2 regions of the Micromonospora sp. NPDC049359 genome follow, and region 1 is predicted to be linked to the other one. Evidence: riboswitches for the same ligand, from Rfam matches in the RefSeq annotation. Region 1 holds a riboswitch; the other holds the start of a gene.

Region 1 (11,681 bases):
CGACGGTGGCCTCGACCAGTTCGGCGAGCGCGGTGACGATGGCGAGCGATTCGGGGGTCCGTTCGGCGACCGGTACCAGCCCGAGGTGCCGGGCCGGCGCGGCGACCTCGGCGGCGCGGGTGACGGCCCCGAGCACCGGTACGCCCACCTCGGCGAGGGCGTCGCGCAGCAGCGTCTCGTGCCGGGGCGAGCCGACCCGGTTGAGGATCACGCCGCCGATCCGCACGGCGGGGTCGAACGCGGCCATGCCGAGGGTCAGCGCCGCGGCGGAGCGGCCCTGCGCGGTGGTGTCCAGCACCAGCAGCACGGGCGCGTCGACGAGCCGGGCGACGTGTGCCGTGGAGGCGAAGTCGCGCCGGCCCACCGCGCCGTCGTGCAGGCCCATGACGCCCTCCACCACGGCGATGTCGGCGGGCGTGGGGACGCTCGCGCCGTGCCGCAGCAGGCCGGCGATCCGCTCGGCCCCGACCAGGAACGGGTCGAGGTTGCGACCGGGCCGGCCGGCGGCGAGGGCGTGGTAGCCGGGGTCGATGTAGTCCGGGCCGACCTTGTGCGGGCTGACCGTGAGGCCGCGTCGACGCAGCGCGGCGAGCAGCCCGGTGGCGACCGTCGTCTTGCCGTGGCCGCTGGCCGGCGCGGCGACCACCACCCGGGGCAGCGACAACGGTTCGGCGGGGGCGATCACCACTCGATGCCCTTCTGACCCTTCTGACCGGCGTCCATCGGGTGCTTGACCTTGGTCAGCTCGGCGACCAGGTCGGCGGCGGCGACCAGGCGCGGGTCGGCGTCGCGACCGGTGATGACGACGTGTTGGAAGCCGGGCCGGTCGGCGAGGGTGGCGACCACCTCGTCGACGTCCACCCAGCCCCACTTCATCGGGTAGGTGAACTCGTCCAGCACGTACAGCCCGTAACGCTCGGCGGCCAGGTCCCGCTGGATCTGCCGCCACCCCTCCAGGGCGTCGGCGGCGTGGTCGGCCTCGCCGCCGCGCTGGATCCAGGACCAGCCCTCACCCATCTTGTGCCAGGCGACCGGCGCGCCCTGGCCGGTACGCTCGTGCACCTCGCCGAGCGCCCGGAAGGCGTTCTCCTCCCCGACCCGCCACTTGGCGCTCTTGACGAACTGGAAGACTCCGATCGGCAGGCCGGCCGTCCAGGCCCGCAGCGCCAGCCCGAAGGCGGCCGTCGACTTCCCCTTCATCTGTCCGGTGTGGACGGCGAGCAGCGGCCGATTCCGCCGCTGCCGCGTCGTCAACCCGTCCGCGGGCACGTGACTCGGCTGTCCCTGCGGCATCAGAGTTCCCCCCTCATCGTCAAGCCCCGCGCGCCCTCCGCGCCCCGCGCGCCTTCCGCGCCCCGCGCGCCCTCCGCGCCCCGCGCGCCCTCCGCGCCCCGCGCGCCCTCCGCGATCTTGCAGTTTCTGTTGCTCATATGCGTATCTCGTCCTCTTATGTGGCGACAGAAACTGCAAGATCGCGGGGGGCGGGGTGGGTCAGGGCGTGCAGGGGGTGCAGGGGGGCGTTGAGTTGGGTGGCCAGGCGGCGGGCCAGGTGCAGGCGGATCGGGCCGGATTCGCAGTCGACGACCACGCAGGGGGCACCCGTCGCCGCGAGGATTGCCGCCGCTCCTGCCGCCCGGTCGAGCGGGCGGGTTCCGGCGGTGGCGCGGCCGTCGGTGACCACCAGGACCAGGGGGCGGCGCTTCGGGTCGCGCAGGCGCTCCACCCGCAGCAGGTCCGCGGCGGCCAGCAGACCCTCGGCCAGTGGTGTCCGCCCGCCGGTGGGCAACTCGGCCAGACGGGTCGAGGCGGCCAGCACCGACGAGGTCGCCGGCAGCACGGTGCGCGCGCCGGCTCCCCGGAAGGCGATCACCGCGACCTTGTCCCGCCGCTGGTACGCGTCGGTGAGCAGGGCGAGCACGGCATCCTTCACGGTGACCATCCGCTGCCGGGCGCCCATCGAACCGCTGGCGTCCACCACGAACAGCACCAGGTTGCCCTCGCGCCCCTCCCGGACCGCCTCGCGGACGTCGTCCGGACGCAGACGCAGCGGGCCCGCCAGTCGGCCCCGAGCCGCCTGGTGGGGTGCGGCGGCGCGGATGGTGGCCGGCAGGTGCAGCGCGCCGACCCGACCGTTCGGCACCCGGGCCCCGGTGGTGCGGCCCCTCCCGGTCCGGGCCCGCGACCGCCGGCCCGGCACCCCGTCACCGACGCCGGGCGCGGTCAGCAGCCGGGCTCGCAGACCACCCCGGGGTACGGCCACCCGTCCACCCTCGCGCTCCCGGTCGTTCCCGGTGCCGCTGCGCTCACCCTCCTCGGCCCGCTGACGGCGACCGCCCCGACCGTTCACCCCCGAGAAGTCCCCGTCCGCGCCGACGTCGGCGGCGTGCGGCTCCGGGCCGTCGGCCCTTCCGGACTCGCCGGCGCCGGAATCGTGCCCGCCGCTGCCCGACTCCCCACCGTCCACGTCGGCGGGATCGAGGGCGTCGCCGTCGGGGCCGTTCCCATCGTGACGATGTTCCCCGGTGTCGCCGTCCACGCCGGAGGAGCCGCCCAGGTCGCCGGCACTGCCGCCGGGGCCGCCCCCACCGCCACCATCGGGACCGTCGGGGCGCGGGCCGGCGGAGCCGCCGTCGTCCGGGCGGCCGTCGTCGTCCGGGTCGTCGGGGTGGTTGTCCTGGGCCCGTTGCAGCGCCTCGTCGAGGCGCTTCTCGTCCAGCCCCGGCGTGTCGAACGGGTCGCGGCGACGGCGGTGCGGCAGGGCGAGTCGGGCCGCCACCCGCACGTCGTCGCTGGTGACCCGGTCCCGGTCGTGCCAGGCGGCGTGGGCGAGGGCGGTACGCGCGGTGACGATGTCGGCGCGCATCCCGTCCACGTCGAACGCCGCGCACACCTCGGCGATCTGCCGCAGCGCGGCGTCCGGCAGGCGTACCCCGGGAAGCCGGCGGCGGGCGGCGGCCACCTGGGCGGCGATCTCGGCGTCGGCGTCGGCCCAGCGGGCGGCGAACCCGGCCGGGTCGGCGTCGGCGGCGAGCCGCCGGCGGACGACCTCCACCCGGATCTCCGGGTCCCGGCTGGCGTTCACCTCCACGGTCAGCCCGAACCGGTCGAGCAGCTGCGGGCGCAGCTCCCCCTCCTCCGGGTTCATGGTGCCGACCAGCAGGAACCGGGCCGCGTGGCTGACCGAGACGCCCTCGCGCTCGACGTGGCTGCGGCCCATCGCCGCCGCGTCCAGCAGCAGGTCGACGAGGTGGTCGTGCAGCAGGTTGACCTCGTCCACGTAGAGCACGCCCCGGTGGGCGGCGGCGAGCAGGCCCGGTTCGAAGGCGCGTACGCCCTCGCCGAGGGCCTTCTCCAGGTCCAGCGACCCGACCACCCGGTCCTCGGCCGCTCCGACGGGCAGTTCGACGAGGCGCGCCGGCCCGGTCTCGACGGCCGCCCCGACCGGGTGCGGCCCGTCCGGGCAGCCCGGGTCGGGTTCGGCCGGATCACACCCGAAGCGGCAGCCGGCGACCCGGCGCACCGGGGGCAGCAGCGCGGCGAGGGCGCGTACGGCGGTGGACTTGGCGGTGCCCTTCTCGCCCCGCACGAGGACCCCACCGATCGCCGGGGACACGGCGTTGAGCAGCAACGCCAGCCGCATGTCGGCCATGCCGAGCACGGCGCTGAACGGGTAGGTCGTGGTCATGCCCGGTCCTCCAGGTCGCCCTCGCTGGCCAGGTAGGTGTCGCGCAGGCGGTCCAGGGTGGCCGGCTCGGGCTTGGCCCACAGCCCCCGGTCGGCGGCCTCCAATAGCCGCTCGGTGATGCCGCGTAGCGCCCACGGGTTGGACTTCTCCAGGAACTCGCGGGTGGTGTCGTCGAACAGGTACGCGGCGGCCAGGTGCTCGTACATCCAGTCGTCCACCACACCGGCGGTGGCGTCGTAGCCGAACAGGTAGTCCACGGTGGCGGCCAGCTCGAACGCGCCCTTGTAGCCGTGCCGGCGCATCGCGGCGATCCACTTCGGGTTGACCACCCGGGCCCGGAACACCCGCCGGGTCTCCTCGCCCAGCGTGCGGGTCCGCACGTCGTGCGGCATCGCCGAGTCGCCCACGTACGCGGCCGGGGACGTGCCGGTGAGGTGGCGGACCATCGCCACCATCCCGCCGTGATACTGGAAGTAGTCGTCGGAGTCGACGATGTCGTGCTCGCGGGTGTCCTGGTTCTTCACCGCGACCGAGATCCGCGCGAAGGAGCGTTCCATGTCGGCGCGCGCCTCCCGACCGTCCAGGCCCCGGCCGTACGCGTAGCCACCCCACACCGCGTACACCTCGGCCAGGTCGGCGTCGCTGCGCCAGGTCCGGGCGTCGATCAGCGGCAGCAGGCCCGCGCCGTACGCCCCGGGTTTGGAGCCGAAGATCCGGGCGGTGGCCCGCCGCTCGTCACCGTGCTCGGCGAGGTCGGCGGCCACGTGGGCGCGCAGGTAGTTCTCCTCGGCCGGCTCGTTCAGGGCGGCGACCTGCCGGACGGCGTCGTCGAGCAGCGCCACCACGTGCGGGAACGCGTCGCGGAAGAACCCGGAGATCCGTACGGTGACGTCGACGCGGGGCCGACCCAGCTCGGCGGTCGGCACCACCTCGACGCCGGTGACCCGCCGGGACCGCTCGTCCCACACCGGCCGGCAGCCGATAAGCGCGAGCACCTCGGCGATGTCGTCGCCCTGCGTCCGCATGGCGCTGGTGCCCCACACGGTCAACCCCACCGAGCGGGGGTACGCGCCGGTGTCGGCGAGGTGCCGGGCCAGCAGCGAGTCGGCCAGGGCCACGCCGACGTCCCAGGCGTTGCGGCTGGGGATGGCCTTCGGGTCGACGGAGTAGAAGTTCCGGCCGGTGGGCAACACGTTGACCAGGCCCCGGGTGGGTGAGCCGGACGGGCCGGGCGGCACGAACCGGCCGTCGAGCGCACCGAGGGTGTTGGTCAGCTCGTCGGTGGTGCGAACCAGCCGGGGCACCAACTCGGTGGCGGCGAAGCGCAGCACCTCGGCGGCGTCCGGGATCGGCTGGCCGGTCACCTCGGCGACGACCGCCTCGGCCGTGTCGGCGGTCCAGCCCAGGGTCTCCATGCCGACGACCAGCCGCCGGGCGAGGGTTTCGATCAGGTCGATGGCATCGGCGGCGGTGCCGGCCGGCCCGTCCACCGCGTCGGTCAACGCGGCCGGCAGGGCGATCCGCCGGCCCGGCATGGCAAGCAGTTCCTGTTCGTCGAGGCCGTACGCGGTGGCGAGGGCCTGCCGCAGGCCGGGCAGGGCCTGGACGCCACCCCAGATCTGCGGGGCGCGCAGCACCGCGAGGACCAGGTTGACCCGCGGCTCGCCGGTGGGCGCGTCGGCGAGGATGTGCAGGCCGTCGCGGATCTGCACGTCCTTGACCTCGCACAGGTAGCCGTCGAGGTGCAGCACGAAGTCGTCGAAGTCGTCCGCGTCGGGCATCGCCTCGGTGTGCAGGTCGTGGTGCAGCTCGGCGGCGCGGACCAGGTCCCAGATCTGCGCCCGCACGGTCGGCACCTTCGCCGGGTCGAGCGCCTGCACGGTGGCGTACTCGTCGAGCAGTTGCTCCAGTTTGGCCAGGTCGCCGTAGGTCTCGGCGCGGGCCATCGGCGGCACCAGGTGGTCGATGACCACGGCGTGCGCCCGCCGCTTGGCCTGGGTGCCCTCGCCGGGGTCGTTGACGATGAACGGGTACACCAGCGGCAGGTCCGCGAGGACCGCGTCGGGCGCGCAGCCGGCGGCCAGGCCGAGGCCCTTGCCGGGCAGCCACTCCAGGGTGCCGTGCTTGCCCAGGTGCACCACGGCGTCCGCGCCGAAGCCGCCGTCGGAGACCGGCGCGGCGAGCCAGCGGTACGCGGCCAGGTAGTGGTGGCTCGGCGGCAGGTCCGGGTCGTGGTAGATGGCGATCGGGTTCTCCCCGAAACCACGCGGCGGCTGGATCAGCAGCGCCACGTTGCCGAAGCGCAGCCCGGCCAGCACGACGTCCCCGCCGTCGGTGTACAGCTCGCCGGGCGGCTCGCCCCAGTGTTGCCGCATCCGCTCGCGCAGCTCGACCGGGACCGCCTCGAACCAGCGCCGGTACGTCTGCCCCGGTATCCGCGCCTCGGCGGCGGCCAACTGATCCGGGGTGAGCCACTCCACGTCGTGCCCGCCGGCGGCGATCAGCGCGTGGATCAGCGCGTCACCGTCCGTGGGCGGCGGCGTGCCGCCGAGGTCGTAGCCCGCCTCGGCGAGCGCGGCGAACAGCCGGACCGCCGAGGCCGGGGTGTCCAGCCCGACGGCGTTGCCGACCCGCGAGTGCTTGGTGGGGTACGAGCTGAGCACCACGGCGATCCGCTTGTCGGCGTTCGGCACGTACCGCAGCCGGGCGTGCCGCACCGCGATCCCGGCGACGCGGGCGGCCCGCTCGGGGTCGGCGGCGTACACCGAAAGACCGTCGGCGTCGACCTGCTTGAACGAGAACGGCACGGTGACGATCCGGCCGTCGAACTCGGGGATGGCCACCTGCATCGCCGCGTCCAACGGGGACAGTCCGGCGTCGCTGGCGGCCCACTGCTCGCGCGTGCTGGTGAGGCAGAGCGCCTGGATGACCGGCACGTCCAGGGCGGCGAGCGCGCCGACGTCCCAGGCGTCCTCGTCGCCGCCGGAGGAGGCGTCGGCGGCGACCGCGCCGCCGGCCGCGAGGACGGTGACCAGCAGCGCGTCGCAGCGGGCGAAGAGCCCGAGGGGGCCGGCGCCGGCCGTCAGCCCGCGCAGCGAGCCGCAGAAGATCGGCAGGGGGTTGCCGCCGGCCGCGCGGACCGCCTCGGCCAGCACGTCGACGAACGCGGTGTTGCCGGCCAGGGCGTGCGCCCGGTAGAAGACGATTCCGATGGTGGGCCGACCCGGTTCGGTGGGGTGCTCGCCGTGCACGCCGTACGCCGGGGTCGGCGCGGGCGGTGCGAACCCCTCCCCGGTGAGCAGGACCGTGTCGGAGAGGAACCGGGCCAACTCCCCCAGGTTGTCCGGGCCACCCTCGACCAGGTACGCGAGGGCCTGGGCGACCACCCCGGACGGCACCGTGGAGACCGCCATCAGCTCCGCGTCCGGCAGCGCCTCGCCGCCAAGGACGACCGTGGGCACGCCGCTGGCGAGCACGGCGGCGAGGCCGTCCGGCCACGCCTGCCGACCGCCGAGCAGGCGTACGACGGCGAGGTCGACCCCGTCGAGCAGGGCGGGCACCTCGTCGGCCGCCACCCGGGCAGGGTTGGCGAGCCGGTAGTCGGCGTCGCTGGCGCGGGCGGCCAGCAGGTCGGTGTCGGCGGTGGAGAGCAGCAGAATGCGCACGGCAGGCTCCGGACGGTAACGTCGGCGCGCTCGCGGAAGCGGTTCGGCGACGACGTGCGGGTGGGCGCGGGGTTCAGCGGGCACCGCGACCCGGACCGCTCACCGGCACGGGGCCGGCGGCGACGGGTGGCGTGGCGCGGAACTCAGCGGGAAACGACGCCCAAGCGAGCGGATGCCGGCGCGGTTGTGCGGCCGGGTCGGGGCGCGGCGGTGCGACCGCCGCTCGGGGTACGACGGTGCTCGTGGGTGCGCAAGACGCCATGCGTCATCGGGTCCTCCTCGGGTGTCCACGCCCTGGGGTACGTCCCGACGGCCGAAGTATCCTGGCTTCCGGATCGACGCTCTCCCCCGGCCTTCCAACCGCAGACACACGGCCGTGACTCGCGAGGGGGGATCACTCCCCGGTGACAGTGGCGGGACCGCGTCGGATTCGCACCGACTTCCTTCACTGCCGTCAGGCCGCGAATGCTGCCACACCCTCGCGCCGCCGGTCAACGCGGACCCCGGTGCCGCCCGGTCACGAGCACCACATTGACCTGCGAAGATATCGGGGCGAGTCACTCATGGTTGAAGCGACGCGGCCGGCGAGTCAACGACAGCCAGCCGAGGAAACGCGCGTGCATCAGGGCAAGGTCGGGGCGACCGCCGAGACCGTACAAGTCGTGGATGGCCTCGTTCATGCAGGACGTAAGGTAGAGGGCCAGCGCCAGCGAGTGACCGTAGAACTCGGCGACGAGATCGAGTTGGGCGCGGGAGCATGGCCATGCTGCGGCACAGTTGCGGCACAACCAGGCGGGGCGCATGGGCAGGTGGGGGCGGGACCGCAGACTCACACCACGACCCTGCTCACCACAACCGCAGCGATCCATCACGGCGGGTGAATCCTCGATGGATAACTTTCATCCGCCCTCTGGATGTCCTCCCGGCATGCCATCCCACTACTGGATAAGCTGGCCCTCGGCCCTTGTAGCAGGAAGGAAGCCAGCCGTGAGCGTCCGCACAACTGCCACGCTTACCACTGACGACCTGCTGTGGGACACCACTGACATGCTCGACGCCCTGGCCGCTCGTAACATCGCTCAGGTATTCCGCCTCGTCCAGCGAGCCACCCGCGCCAGCCAGACCACTCTCGGCGTCGCCACCGGCCTCAGCCAGGCTCAGATCAGCGAGATCACCAGCGGTGCCCGCCGGGTCAGCAGCATCGATGTCCTCACCCGCATCTGCACCGGCCTGTCCATGCCCCGCCACGCACGAATGACGCTTCTCCTCGGCGAACGCGAGCCGGCCCCGGACCTCGCCGGACACCAGCTCAGCACGGCCGTACGGAACCAATGCGCTGATGTCAGCGCGATCTATTCCAGCCGATCAGATTTTATGGCGGAGCTGCCCCCGCAAGCCCTTTTCGACCATGCCACGGACATCCGAGCGGCCGGGCTGTCACTGAACCTCATCTGTCAGCAGTACGGCGACAATCGCCTCCTGAGACTCCTCGCCGCCGGCACCCGCCTCCGCTGCCTGTTCCTTGACCCGGCCGGCGAGGCGATCAGGCGGCAGGAGCGGGAGGACGACTATCCAGATGGGCACCTCAGCGCGCTCACCGAACTCAACATCCAGAACTTGGCCCGCCGCATTCGTGACCGGCTCCCGGCGGATGCCCGGGACAACCTCACCATCGGCGTCTACGACGAATCCATCCGCGCCAACGTCCTTCTGATCGATGGTCGACTCTGCGTTGTCCAGCACTACCTACCGCAGATGCGCGGTGTCGACTGCCCGACGCTGGTCATCGAGCGCAGCGCCAGCCCCAGCCCTTCCGGCCTCTACCCGATATTCGACGAGATGTTCAACTCGCTGTGGGAGCGCAGCCGCCAGCTATGACCGGCTACGCGCACCTCCTCCCTCTCGCACAGGAGGCCGTCGACCTGGCCCACGACCTGATGCGCAGGCTCCAGCCCGGTGCGCTGACCTTCAAGGGTGACCGCGACATGGCCTCGGACGTGGATTACGCCATCGAGCGAGCGGTCCGCGAGCATCTGGCCGCCAAGGCGCCTGACATCGGTTTCCTCGGTGAGGAGTACGGCAGCAGCGGCGACACCAGCGCGCTGACCTGGGCACTCGATCCAGTCGACGGCACCGTCAACTTCATCCACGGCTCGCCCCTGTGCGCGATCTCTCTCGGCCTCATCCACCGCACACACGCCGTCCTCGGTGTCATCGACCTTCCGTTCCTCGGCACCCGCTACCACGCCGTGCAGGGGCACGGCGCCTATGCCGACAACCGGCGCATCCGCGCCAGCCAGGTCACCGATCTGCGGGACGCCGTCGTCGCCATCGGCGACTATGCGGTCGGTGCCGAGGCCAGCCGGAAGAACACCGAGCGACTCGCCATCACCGAGCAGCTCACCCGACACGTCCAACGGATACGCATGCACGGGTCAGCCGCAATCGACCTCGCCTGGTTGGCGCACGGCCGGATCGACGCGTTCGTCATGCTCAACAACAACCCGTGGGACACCGTCGCGGGCGTCGTCATCGCCAGGGAGGCTGGCGCGCTGGTGGTCGACATTGACGGCACGCCCCACCACGTGAACGCTGGCGCCACGATCGGCGGCGGTGAGCTGATCCTTCCACCCGTCCTCACGCTCATCCAGCGATCACTCGCGCAGGCGAAACCCGCTTGAGCCCGGTTACGGCCTGACCGGCTCAGCGGGCGTGGCGTTCCGGGTGGGCCCGATTCCACACCCGCATCCGCTCCGGGTAGCCGGTGCGGGCCGCCTCGTACAGCGGCACCGCGTGTTTGCGGGCGATGTCGCCCGCCGCCCGGGGTGTGCCGGTGCGGCGACGGATCCACTCACCGTCGTAGGCGATCGCGACCACGGTGGTGTCGGTGGCGGTCGTCTCCGGTTCCAGGTAGAACTCCACCCCTCGCCGGCTGGCGACGAACGCCTCCAGCGCGGCGAGGTCGTCCCGGGTGGCCTCACGGTCCAGCTTCGTCGGGGTCGCCTCGCCGCCGCGAGACCGCCGGTTGAACCAGCCCATGCCCAGCCCCTCTCCTTCGACGCCACTCCCAGTTCAGCACCGATTCCTGGCAATAGGCTGCACGGCGGGTGGGAGAAATCTGACTCCGCTGGGGCGGAACCCGACGGGCGCGGGCGGTGTCATCAGTGCGAGTCCGACCGGAGGTACCCCTGGACGACGACGTGCTCGTCACCCGCGCCCGAGCCGGTGACCTGGAGGCGTACGACCTCCTGGTCGCCCGGCACACCGCGTCCGCGTACCGGACGGCGGTGCTGCTCGGCGCGGGTTCGGACTCCGAGGACGTCGTCCAGGAGGCGTTCGTGAAGGGCTACCGCAAGCTGTCGCGCTACCGGGGAGAGTCGTCCTTCCGCTCCTGGTTGCTCGCGATCGTCGCCAACGAGACCCGCAACCTGCACCGGTCCCGCACGCGCCGGGAGGGCCTGGTCCTGCGGGCGGCGGCGAACCCCCCGCCCGAGGTCGCCGAGGATGACGCCGTTGACGCCGTCCTGGCCGGCGAGCGGCGGGCCGCGCTGGTGGCGGCCCTGCGGCAACTGCCGGTACGCGACCGCGAGGTGATCGTCTGCCGGTTCTTCCTCGATCTCGGCGAGCAGGAGACGGGCGTCATGCTGGGCTGGCCCCGGGGAACGGTGAAGTCGCGTACCTCACGGGCACTGGCGAAGCTGCGCGCCCTGCTCGCCGACGAGGAGGTGCGTCATGGATGACCTCGCCCGGGACGGCCTAGAGGCGGAGCTGCGTGACCTCGGCGTCTGGTTGGACACGCCCGCCACGCCGGACGTGACCGCACGGGTGCGCGACCGGCTCGTCGGGGACGTACGCGGGCGACGTCGGTGGCGCTCCCTGGCCGCGGCGGCGCTCGTTGCCCTGCTGGTCGCGGCGCTGCCGCCGACGCGTGCGGCCGTCGCCGACGCGGTCGGCGAGGTGCTGCGCTTCGCCGGCGTCGGCATCGTCACGTCGTCCACGCCGTCGCCGCCCGAGGACGAGCCGTCGCCCCTGCCGTCGCTGCGGATGGTGGGGCTCGACGAGGCACGGCGGGCGGTCCGCTTCCCGATCCGGGTGCCGGCCGCGCTCGGGCCGCCGGAGCGGGTGTCGGTCGCCGACCCCGACGGCACCGGCGCGTACCGGGTCGCGACGCTGCTGTACGAGGGCGGCGGGGTGCGTCTCGACGCGTTCGACGGTCGTCTCGACCTGACCTTCCACAAGCGGACCAGCCGGCCGGGTGCGGAGTGGACGCAGGTCGACGGTGACTTCGCCGTCTGGGTCGACGGTCCGCACGTGCTGTCCTACGTCGACCG
Region 2 (11,681 bases), on a different contig from region 1:
CGCACCCGCTGACGCAGCGCGGTCCAGCGCGCGGTCTGCGTACCCTCGACACCCCACAGGTCCGGTTGCAGGCGCCCCCGCGCGGCCCGGGTCTGCGCGAACGCCGGGTGGGCGCCGAAGTCGCGGGCCAGGTCGGCGGACGTCTCCAGCGCGGTCAGGTACAGCTCCTCGCTGATCCGGGTGGACAGCTCCCGCGCGGCCGGTGCGTCAAACGGCAGCCGCAGCGCGAAGAACACGTCCTGCAGCCCCATCAGCCCGAGCCCGACCGGCCGCCAACGGGGGTTGCTCGCCGCCGCCTGCGGGGTCGGGTAGTAGTTGATGTCGATGACCCGGTCGAGGAACGTCACCGCCGTACGCACCGTGGCGCGCAGCCGTTCCCAGTCGATGCCCTCATCGGTCAGGTGGGCGGCGACGTTCACCGAGCCAAGGTTGCAGACTGCGGTCTCGTCGTCGCTGGACACCTCGATGATCTCGGTGCAGAGGTTGGAGAGGTGCACCGCGTTGCCCGGCTCGGCCGTCTGGTTGCACAGCCGGTTGGCCGCGTCCTTGAAGGTCATCCAGCCGTTGCCGGTCTGGGCCAGGGTCCGCATCATCTTCCCGTACAGTTCGCGGGCCGGCAGCTGCCGCACGTAGCGGCCCTGCGCCTCGGCGGCCCGGTACGCGGCGTCGAACCGCTCGCCCCACAGATCGGGCAGTTCGGGCACCTCGTCGGGGTCGAACAGCGACCACATCTCGTCGGCCTCGACCCGGCGCATGAACTCGTCCGGGACCCAGTTGGCCAGGTTGAGGTTGTGCGTACGCCGGGCGTCCTCGCCCGTGTTGTCCCGGAGCTGGAGGAACTCCTCGATGTCCGGGTGCCACGGCTCCAGGTAGACGCAGGCCGCGCCCTTGCGCCGCCCGCCCTGGTTGACCGCCGCGACGCTCGCGTCCAGTGTGCGCAGCCACGGCACGATGCCGTTGGACTGCCCGTTCGTGCCCCGGATCAGCGCGCCACGGGACCGGACCCGGGAGAACGCGATGCCGATGCCACCGGCGAACTTGGACAGGTTCGCGACCTGGGCGTAGCGCGCGTAGATCGAGTCCAACTCGTCGCGCGGCGAGTCCACGAGATAGCACGAGGACATCTGGGTGTGTCGGGTGCCGGAGTTGAACAGAGTCGGCGAGCTGGGCAGATAGGCGAGGCTGGACATCAGCCGGTAGAAGTCGACCGCCTCGTCCGGCGTACGGGACAGGCCGCAGGCCACCCGCAGCAGCCAGTACTGCGGCGTCTCCAGCACCAGCCGGGTGGTGGGGTGACGCAGCAGGTACCGGTCGTAGACGGTGCGCAGGCCGAAGTACTCGAAGCGGCGGTCGCCGTCAGGGTCGACGGCGTCGTCGAACGTCTCCGCGTGCGCGGCGACGAACGCGGCGGTCTCGTCACCGATCAGACCCTCGGCGTGGCCGGCCCGGATCGCCGCACTGAACGAGGTGATGCCCTGGCGCCGCACCTCCTTGTCGACGTAGCCGGCCAACAGCCGCGCGGCCAGGCGCGAGTACTGCGGCTCCGTACCGATCATCTCGGCCGCCGTCTGGATGGACAGCCGGTCCAGCTCGGCGGTGGTCGCGCCGTCGTAGAGGCCGCTGATCGTGCGGGTGGCCACCCGCATCGGGTCGACCTCGGTCAGGTCGTCGGCCCACCGCTCGACCGCCCGGACGATCTTGTTCACGTCCACGGCCTCGGTGCCGCCGTCGCGCTTGCGCACCTGCATCGGGGTCCGCCGCGCGGCCTCGCCGCTGACCGGGACCACCTGGGTGACTGTCACCACTCACTCCTCGGGAGTTCGAGACCTCAAGGGCCCTCGGACGCGGGGAGACGGACGCCGTCGACGCCAGGCCAGCGCGGGCGTGGGCGAGGTGGCGTCAGCCGTTCCGCGCGGCCTCGGACCGCCGCGCACCCGAGGGTCGGGTACGCGGCGCGCTGGCAGGTCTTCGGACTCGCGGGCGCGACCGGGCCTGCCCGGTCACCTACTGGCCGTCGCTTCCCAGGCCGTTGGCCCAGTGCTGATGACGGCGGTCGTTCCCACTCACCGCTGCGGGACAGTCCCGGACTTGCACCGGGTTCCCTCTTGCCTCGACCACTCACCAGGAGTGGACGAACCAGCTGCGGTCGACACCATATATAGGGGCGAGCACGTTTGTCACACCCCACATGTCGGGTCCCGGCGTGTCGCGGTCGCCGATGACGACCCTCGTCGATCGGCTCGGAGCCGGCCGACGAGGCGGTGCCGCCCCGACCGTCGCCATCGGCTTGACCGAGGCGAACCGGCACCGATACGGTCGACCCACTATCTGCGGCGACGCGAGGGAAGCCGGTGAGAATCCGGCGCGGTCGCGCCACTGTGAGCGGCCCCCAGCCCGGGGGGCGCGAGCCAGGACGCTCGGTCGTCCGCAGCCTTGCGATGGGGACGCGTCATCCCCGAGGAGGTTCGTTCACGCATGTCCAGCTCCACGTCCAGCCAGCCGCTGTCGCACCCCGCTGTCCCGACCCGTCTCCTGTGGACGGTCCTGGCCACCGTCGCCGTGCTCGCCCTGCTGGCCTACCTCGTCGCCTTCGATCAGGGGGCGGTCTCGCGCAGCGGGATGTACCTGCACGAGCTGATGCACGACGGCCGGCACCTGCTCGGTGTCCCGTGCCACTGAGCGACACCGGCACCGCACCCACGTTCGTCACGGTCCTGCTGCGCGGGCTGCTCGCCGGCCTGGTGGCCGGCCTGATCGCCGGGACGTTCGCCTACGTCGTCGGCGAACCACACGTCGAGGCGGCCATCGCCATCGAGGAGGCGGCCACGCACGCGGAGGCCGCCGCCGACGGGCACCAGCACGCCGAGGAGGCCGCCGAAGGGCACCAGCACGGCGAGGAGGCCCTGATCGGCCGCAACGGCCAACGCGGCGGCCTGTTCCTGGCCACCGGCCTGTTCGGCGCCGCCATGGGCGGCCTGTTGGCCAGCGCGTACGTCCTGCTGGCCCGTCGTCGGCGGACCGCCGACGACGGGCGGTCCGGGCTGTTGCTGGCCGGCGGTGCGCTGCTCGGCGCGGTGATCGTGCCGTTCCTCAAGTACCCGCCGAATCCGCCGGCCGTCGGCGACCCGTCCACCATCAACCAGCGCACGGTCACCTACCTGCTGATGGTGGTACTCGGCCTGGTCGCGGTCTGGTCCGGTTCGCTCGGCTACCGGTCGGTGGGTGAGCGCGCGCCCGTGTGGCTGCGGGCCAGCGCGGCGGTCGGCGGTTTCCTGCTGGTCACCGTCGTGTCCTATGTGGCGCTGCCGTCGTTCCAGGAGGTCCCCGGCGACTTCCCCGCGACGCTGCTGTGGAGCTTCCGCCTCGCCTCGCTCGGCACCCAGATGGTGCTGTGGACCGGGATAGGCCTGCTCTTCGCCGCCCTGATGCACCGCCAGCGCGCGGTCGCCGACGCACGACTGGCCGGGTGAGCGCCACCAGCCTGCGGCTGGTCGCCCACGGTCACACCGCCGCCCTGCGGCAGGCCCGGTTCGGCGGGAACGACAGCCTGGACGAGGGCGGCCGGCGTGCCGCCCTCGCCCTGTCCCCCGCCGCTGCGGGCCGTCGTGCAGGCGACGCGGTGGCGTGCCTGTCCAGCCCCGCGGCGGCGGCCGTCGAGACCGCCGATGTTCTCGGGCTCGCGCCCACCGTCGAGGCGGCCCTGGCCGACTGTGACTACGGCGACTGGTCGGGCCGGTCCCTCGCGGAGATCGCCGCGACGCGGCCGGACGCGCTGCGCGAATGGCTGTCCACGCCGGACGCCGCGCCGCACGGCGGTGAGTCGATCCTCGCGGTACGCCAGCGCGTCGGTCGGTGGCTGGACGCGCAGCGCGACGTCGGCCGACGGGTCACCGCCGTCACGCACCCGCTGGTGATCCGGGTCGCGCTCGTGCACGCCCTGGATCTGCCGCTGGCCACGTACCGGCAGTTCGACGTCGCGCCGCTGGCGATCGTCCGACTCACCGGCCACGGCCCGAGCTGGCAGTTCCGCCTGGACGCGGCGCCGGCACCGGCGAACGGGTGACGAGGGTCTACCACGGCTCCTGTCGAGCTGCCCCAGATCCGGGGCAGCGCGGTCGAGCGGGCCCGGAACGGGTGTCGGGCGGGCCTTGGAGCACGGCCCGCCCGACTGATGTGCTTCCGGCTTACTTCGTGACGGTGACCGTGAACGGTCGGGACACCGTCGCCTCCGAGCGGGACCCGGACAGCGTCACGCTGGTGACCCCGGGCTCCGTCGCATCCGGGACGCCGACGGTCCCGCCGGCGACGATGCCGTCACCGTTCGCGCGTACCGTGCCGACCCGACGGCCGTCGCCGAGGCTGACCGTGATCTCCTCGTTCGGCGCGAAGCCGGAGCCGTCGACCGTGATCGACGTGCCGCGCGGCGCGGACGGCGTGGGCAACGACAGGCGCGGCTGGTAGGCCGGGTCCGTCGAGCCCACGGTCAACTGCACGGTTGCCGTCGCCGGCGTACCGGAGGACGCGCCGGTGGCGCGGACGGCGTACCGCCCCGGTGGCGTGTCCCCGGAGGTCGCGACGGTCGCGCGGACCGTGCCCGTCGCGGACGCCGAGACCGTCACCTCGCGGGTCGTGCCGGCCGCGAGGCCCACCGTCACCCGCTCGCCGGCGGCGAACCCGCTGCCGACGACCGTGACCGCGTCCCCAGCGGCGACCGACTGCGTGCCGGACACCGCGAGGGTGGTGGCCGCCCCGGCCCGCCGGACGGTCACGGTGAAGCTCGCGGTGCTGCTGGACACCGTGTCCCACGCGGTGACGCGCACCGTGTAGGCGCCCGCACGGGCGTAGGTGTGCCGGCCGCTCAGCGCGCCGTCCGCACCGATCGTGGCGTCGTCCGGAACCGTGCCGTCACCCCACTGGACGCGGGCGTGGTAGCCGGTCGGGTCGGGAAGACCGCCGGTCACCGATCCGAGGTTCGCCGTGAGGACCTGCCCGGCGTCGACGCTCTGGTCGCCCGGGGCGGCGGTCACCAGCGCGGCGGCCGGCGTGCCGTCGTCGGCGACGGCGAACACGTGGATCCGGCCCGCCGAGCGCGGGTCGCCGGTCTGCGTCGGCAGGGTCACCGAGACCAGCGTCCTACCCGCCGGGATCTGGTACGGCGTGGTGGCGAACAGGAACGGCTGGGCGCCGTCGCGGCTCGTGCCACTGAGCCGGTACGCGGACTTCGCGACGACGATGTTGCCGTAGGACGGCGTCCCGTTGGCGTTGCCGCCCAGCGTCCAGTCACTGAACTGGATCGGAATGCTCGCGGTGCTGCCGTCGCTGAACGTCGCCGTGCCGGTCGTTGCCTGGTTGCCCTGCGTACCGGCACCGATGAACGAGATGCTCTTGGCGTCGGCCGGCAGGCGCAGCGCGATCGTCGCGCCGTTGCCGGTGGCGTTGTCCGGCTGCCCGGCCGGGACCTGCGGCAGGGTGAAGCCCAGCGCGGTGCCCGGCACCTGGTGCCGCTGCCCCTGGGTCACGCCGGCCGCCGCGAGGGCCGCCCGCGAGTACGCCCACGACTTCGCGTCGCAGTCCGCCGCGAGGGTGCCCTCGTCGCCGACACACACGCTGTCGAACGCCGCGGTGAGGCCGGAGTTCGCCGCGTACGCGACGTCGACGCCGACCGTCACCGAGCCCTGACCGACGCCGTCGGTCACCGTGACGCTCGCCTGGTGGTAGCCCGGCGTGGCGTAGGTGTGCTCGCCGCTGACGCGGTAGACCTCCCGGGAACTCAGCGTCAGGGTGCCCTCGGTGGCCGGTGACCCGTCACCCCAGTCGATCGTGGCCCGGTAGTCGTCGGCGACGCCACCGGTGACCGTGGCCAGGGCCACCGTGGCGGGCGCGCCGGAGCGGGCGTGCACGCCATCGGTGGCGGTCACCGTGATGTCACCGCCGCCCAGGTCGAGGTCGCCCCCGGCGAGCAGCTCGATCTCGGCGAGGGTCGGCTGGGCCGCGCCGACCGTCTTCGTCACGACGAGGCGGAACTGGGAGTACCGTCCGGGCTTGTCGATCCGGAACGGCCGGGTCTGGTTGCGCCAGCGGAACACCTCGCCCGCCCGCGCGTCCAGCGTGCTCCAGGTCAGGCCGTCGGTGGAGCCCTGCAACCGCCAGTCCGCCGGGTCGCCCGCGGTCGCGCCGGAGGTGATGGTGTAGTAGGTCGGCTTCTGCCGTCCGCCACGGCTCGTCCAGCCGATCTGCGGCGTGCCCGACGACGTCGTCAGCTGGGTGGTGGACGAGTCGTCGAACAGCGTCGACGCGTCCGGACCGCCGCTGACGGTGGCGGTGCCGAGGCCCGGCCCGGTGACGTCCTGCAACGGCTGCGGTACGGCGTCGCCCCTGGTCAGCGACGGGGGTGTGGCGTCGCGACCGGTGCCCCACGACGACGGGTTCGGTCCCATCTGGAAGTCGATGGTTCCGCCCCTGGCGAGCGCGGACACCTCGACGGAGACGTCGCGCTGCTTCTTGCCGTTGACCTTCACGCTCTGCACGTACACGTTGCGGTTGTTGTTGTTCGCGGCGTTGACCACGATGTCGCCGGTCGGGCGGTGGACGGTCATCCGGGTGAACTGCGGCGAGCCGATCGCCCAGTGGGTCGACCCGGCCTGCAACGGGTAGATGCCCAGCGAGCTGAGGACGTACCAGGCCGACATCTCGCCGTTGTCCTCGTCGCCCAGGTAGCCCTGACCGATCTCGCTGCCCACGTAGAGACGCCGCAGGATCTCGCGCACGGCCGCCTGGGTCTTCGCCGGAGCGCCGGCGACGTCGTACAGGTACGGGATGTGGTGCGACGGCTGGTTGCTCATGCCGAGCTGTCCCATCCGCACCGCGCGGGCCTCGATCATCTCGTGGATGACGCCGCCGTAGCCGCCGGGGTGGTCGGCGTTCTCGGGCGTCGCGAAGAAGGTGTCGAGCTTGTCCCGCAGCGCCTTCTGCCCGCCGTACAGGTTGATCAGGCCCTGGGGGTCCTGCTGTGCGGTGAACGCGAAGTTCCAGCCGTTGGTCTCGGTGTAGACGCCACCCCAGTCCAGCGGGTCACCGGCGAGGAACGTGCCGGCCGCGTCGCGGCCCTGGAAGAGCTTCGTCTTGGCGTCGAAGAGGTGAACGTAGTTGCGGGCCCGCTCCAGGAAGTACCGGGACTCCTCCTTGAGTTGGTCGCGCCGCGACTTCGGCGTGGCCGGGTCCTTGGCGAGCGCGGCGGCCATGTTGCCGATGCCGTAGTCGTTGATGTACCCCTCCAACGCCCACGACACCGACTCGCCGGTGCTGGTCGGCGTGTAGCCGAGGAACAGCGACGTCTCGATGCCCTTGCGGCCGACCGCGCCGCGTCCGGACGCGACGGTCGCGTCCTTCACGGCCGCGTCGTACGCCGCGAGCGGGTCGGGCAGCTTGACCCCGGTGAGGTACGCCTGCGCCAAGGCCACGTTCGCGCTGGTGCCGGTCATCAGGTCGGCGTAGCCGGGCGACGACCAGCGGGCGATCCAGCCGCCGTCGCGGTAGTGCTGGACGAACCCGTCCGAGATCTTCGCGGCGACGTCCGGGTAGAGCAGCGAGTACGCGGGCCACACCGTGCGGTAGGTGTCCCAGAACCCGTTGTTGACGTAGATCTGCCCGTCGACGATCTTCGCGCCGGTCCGGGTGGCGGTCGACGTGCCGGTCGGCGCGGACACCGGGCTGGCGTACTGCCAGTGGGGGGCGGCGGCGGTGCCGGTGTTCTCCGACTGCGAGTTCGGGTAGAGGTTCAGCCGGTACAGGTTCGAGTACATGGTGACGAGCTGCGTCTCGGTCGCGCCCCGCAGCTCGACCCGGCCGAGGCGGTCCTTCCAGGCGGCGGTGGCGGCGTCGCGGATCGCGTCGAAGGTCCGGCCGGTCACCTCCAGGTCGAGGTTGCGACGGGCCTGCTCGACGGAGAGGAACGAGGTCGCGATCCGCATCGTCACCTGACGATTCGCCGAGACGTCGAAGGTCGCGGACGTCGCCGTGACGGCTGCCGGCGCGCGGTCGAACTCACCGGACACGAACATCCGGCTACGTCCGGCCGAGAGGCCGCTTCCGTTGTCGACCCAGCCGGTGAACGTGCTGTCGGTACCGAGGGTGAAGGTGCCCTTGGCGAAGACGAGACTTCCGGTCGACGGTCCCGGCCCGAAGGTGAACCGCATGATGCCGGCGTGGTCGGTCGGCGTCATCTCGGCGACCAGGCCGTTCTGTAGCGCGACCCGGTAGAGGTCCGGCCGTGCGGTCTCGTCCTCGTGCCGGAAGGCCAGCGCCCGACTGGCGGGTGCTCCGGTGAGAGGGCCGTCGCCGGCCACCGGCATCACCGACATCTGGTTGCGGTCGCCCATCCAGGGGCTGGGCTCGTGGGAGATCGCGAGGCCCTGCAAGGTGGGCAGGTTGGCGGCGTTGTTGGCGCGGTGGTAGTCGTACTCCCAGGAGTCCGAGGTCGCGTCGGTCACCGGGGTGAAGAAGTTGAACCCGTTGGGTACGGCGGTGATCGGCAGGTTGTTGCCGCGCGAGAACCCGCCCGTGGAGTTGGTGCCGCGGCGGGTGTCGACGTAGTTCGTCAGCCGGGAGCCGTCGATCGTCGCCGGGTTCGGAGTCAGTTCGACGTCGTCGAGCCACCCCTGGAAGAGGGTCTCCTCGGTGGCCTGCGGGTCGTCGTACGCCAGCAGGACGCGGTCGATCGTCTTGCCGCGCGCGACGGCGCCGACGTCGGCGCTGACAGCGTTCCACTGGTCGGCGAAGAGCACCTTCGAGGCGCCCTGCCCGGCCGGGGTCAGCGGGTTGCCGTGCTGGTCGACGGCCGAGCGTCCACTGAGGTAGCTGCCGTCGGTGAAGTGCAGGTCGACCGAGGCGTAGGTGGACGGGTAGCGGGCGTCCTGGCCGGTGAACTCGGGGAAGATCCGGTACGACAGGCGGGTGTTCGGCCCGACCGGGATGTCGACGTCGAACAGCTTGTTCGTCGCGTACGAGCGGCCACCGGTCTGGGCGCCACCGTAGTAGCGCAGCGCGGCCAGCCCGGTGAAGCCGACGCCCGGCTTCGTCGTGTAACCGCCGGCCGGGCCGGGGCCGATCTCGGTGACCATGGGCGTGGCCGGCGGTCGGACGTCCGAGCCGTCGCTGATGTCCCAGCTGGCGAGCTGGGTGAGAGTGTCGCCGGAGTTCGCGGAGACCACCAGCCGGTACCAGCCGTAGGCCGTCGTGTTGGTGACGCCGTACCTGTTGGTGGCGAACCGCTTGGCGAAACCCTGCTTCGTCTGGCGGTCCAGGTCGACCCAGGCGCTGCCGTCGGTGGACCCCTGGAGGGTGAAGTCGCGGGGGTCGCGGCCCGGCTCGTCGTCTGCCGAGGTCAGCGCGTACCGCTTGACGACCGCCGGCTTGGCCAGTTGGTACGTCACCCAGGCGGTCGATTCGAACGCCAGCCACTTGGTCGACGGCTTCCCGTCGGCGAGGTTCGCCGCGATCTCGTTCGGCGGGTTCTGGGCGCTCGCGGTGACGGCCTCGACCTGGCCGAGCAGGCTGCCGGGCAGGTTCGCGTCGCTCGATCCGCTGAGGTTGCCCTGCACGGGCCGACCGGAGCGGTCGACCTCGACGGTGCTCGGGGCGGGCTGCGGGTCGGCCGATTCGAACGAGGAACGGAAGGCGCCCGGTGGCGGGGCGCTCGGCGCGGCGCTGGCCAGCGGCGCGGCGACGACCATCCCCAGGGGCAGCAGGACGGCGGTTGTCGCCACGGCTATCCGCAGGGAGACGGCGCGCGTACGGGGGAGATACGGCATGGGGGCGGGACCTTTCGACTCGATCCGGTCGAGTACGTCGAGCGTCTGGGTGGCAGTGGAGGGTGGACCGGCTCTGACATCGTTGTCATCGGGCGTGCCTGACAAGCGAGGGCAGATCCGGTGGATGTTGGCCAGATGTTTCCGGGCAACCAACGGCCTGTCAATGGGTTGATCGCCGCGAAACGCGCCCAGCGCTTCCAGTTCGTAAGGAAGGGCACCTTCCTATACACGAGGCGTTAGGAAGGTGCCCTTCCTTACTCGGCCTTGGCGAGGCGCAGGTGGACTCGCGGCCGCTCAGCGACCGCCCGCCGCCAGCTCGGCCAGCATTCCCTCGCAGCTACGCACGACCACCTCGGCACCGCGCCGCTGGGTCAGTGGGAGCAGCGGATCCTCCGCCCGGTCCCGCCACCGCCACTGGGCGTCGGCGGCGGTCTCCCAGAGCCGTTGGGTGGTCGCCTCGTGCTCGACACCGAGCCGGGCGGCCAGGGAGACGCCCTCGCCGCCGACCAGCCGCCGCGCCTCGGCGGCCAACTCGGCGTCGAAACCGAGACGGGCGTTGCGCAACGCCACCAGCAGGCGCAACTCACGGAACTCGTGCGCGCCCGCCAGGATCTGCTCGATCGCGCCGACCAACTCGTCGCTGCCCCGGACCGGCTCGGCCCGCACCAGGGACTCCACCGCGGCCAGCGCCGAGCGCGCCTTGAGCGCGTCGCGCCGATCGACGAAACAACGGGTCATCGACTCGCGCAGCTCGGTGAGGCCGCTGCGCCGGATCAGCTCGGCCGACATCGCCACCCGGGTGTCGAACCCACCGCGGACCAACGTCGTGGCCAGCCGGATACCGAAGAGGCCGAACCGGTCCAGCAGGCCCGCGCGCACCTCGGGATCGAGGCGCACCGGAAGGTCGCCACGGACGAAGCGATCGGCGGAGAGCAGGTGGGGCTCCAACCCGGCGCGGGGCACCCCGGCCAGCGTCGCCAGCGCGGCGAATTCGGACTCGCTGAGCAGCCGACCCGCGAGGCCGACAGCTCCACTGCACGCCACCACGTTGACGGCCAACGCGCCCACCCGGGGATCGCGGTGGTGCCGACGGGCCAACTGTCGGGCGGTGAGCAGCCCGTCGATCCGGCCACCGCCGACCTCGTCCGCCCGGGACAACACCATGATCACGTTGACCGGGGCGGCCTGCCCGACGGCACTGTCCCGACCGGACTCCAACACCCGCAGATCGCTGTCGCGGCCGTCCCGGGTCAGGAACAACACCGCGTCCGCGTCGGCCAGCACCCGGTCCAGCACCGGCGCGTGCCCCTGCTCGTCGACCGTGCTGAGCGCCGGGGTGTCGACGAGCGTCACCTGCCGCAGCGCCCGCGTCGGCCACCGCACCACGATGTCGCGTACCTCCCCGGCACGCCAGCCGAGATCCACCCGCATGCCGGTCGCCGACTTGACCACCGTCAGCTCCTGCGGAGGCTGCCCCACCGGGTAGGCGGTGGCGCCCGGCGACGCGCCGTCCTCGTACCAGGTGAACGCGCCGTCGGCGCCCTCGACCGGCGCGACCTCCTCCCCCATCAGCGCGTTGAGCACCGTCGACTTGCCCGCACGCCACGGCCCGGCGACCGCGATCCGCAGCGGCTGCTCCAACCGCGCGATCTGGTGCCGCAACCGCCCGACCGCCCGCGCGTCGTGCTGGTAGACCTCCAGCGCCTGGTGCAGCAGCCCCCAGGCCGCCTCGTCCAACCGCACCCCGACAGTCATGCCCCGGGCTCCAACAGCACCGGGGTCGACCGGGCGGCGGTCAGGTGCTGGGACTGCTCGTAGAGCGCGGCGAGGCGGGTCATCTTCGACCGGATCTCCCGCTGCCGCTGCTCGCGC

What was found. A riboswitch is a leader RNA that binds a small molecule or an ion and turns the genes downstream of it on or off. The one in region 1 is predicted to bind cobalamin.
Region 2: linked by a shared signal. The riboswitch ahead of ACIBTX_RS18150 (ribonucleoside-diphosphate reductase subunit alpha) and the one ahead of cobN (cobaltochelatase subunit CobN) in region 1 are both predicted to bind cobalamin.

The regions. Positions count from the first base shown of each region.
Region 1 is NZ_JBITMW010000014.1:22,481-34,161, reverse strand. Features, by position in the region: gene ACIBTX_RS27230 (cobyrinate a,c-diamide synthase) at 1-682, opposite strand, end outside; gene cobO (cob(I)yrinic acid a,c-diamide adenosyltransferase) at 682-1,293, opposite strand; gene ACIBTX_RS27220 (magnesium chelatase subunit D family protein) at 1,448-3,685, opposite strand; gene cobN (cobaltochelatase subunit CobN) at 3,682-7,350, opposite strand; cobalamin riboswitch at 7,667-7,796, opposite strand; gene ACIBTX_RS27210 (hypothetical protein) at 7,908-8,030, opposite strand; gene ACIBTX_RS27205 (DUF5919 domain-containing protein) at 8,338-9,228, shown strand; gene ACIBTX_RS27200 (inositol monophosphatase family protein) at 9,204-10,031, shown strand; gene ACIBTX_RS27195 (hypothetical protein) at 10,054-10,389, opposite strand; gene ACIBTX_RS27190 (RNA polymerase sigma factor) at 10,515-11,090, shown strand; gene ACIBTX_RS27185 (hypothetical protein) at 11,083-11,681, shown strand, end outside.
Region 2 is NZ_JBITMW010000007.1:189,054-200,734, forward strand. Features, by position in the region: gene ACIBTX_RS18150 (ribonucleoside-diphosphate reductase subunit alpha) at 1-1,748, opposite strand, end outside; cobalamin riboswitch at 1,942-2,156, opposite strand; cobalamin riboswitch at 2,344-2,417, shown strand; gene ACIBTX_RS18155 (CbtB domain-containing protein) at 2,476-2,679, shown strand; gene ACIBTX_RS18160 (CbtA family protein) at 2,670-3,470, shown strand; gene ACIBTX_RS18165 (histidine phosphatase family protein) at 3,467-4,063, shown strand; gene ACIBTX_RS18170 (GH92 family glycosyl hydrolase) at 4,185-9,809, opposite strand; gene ACIBTX_RS18175 (GTP-binding protein) at 10,104-11,564, opposite strand; gene ACIBTX_RS18180 (dynamin family protein) at 11,561-11,681, opposite strand, start outside.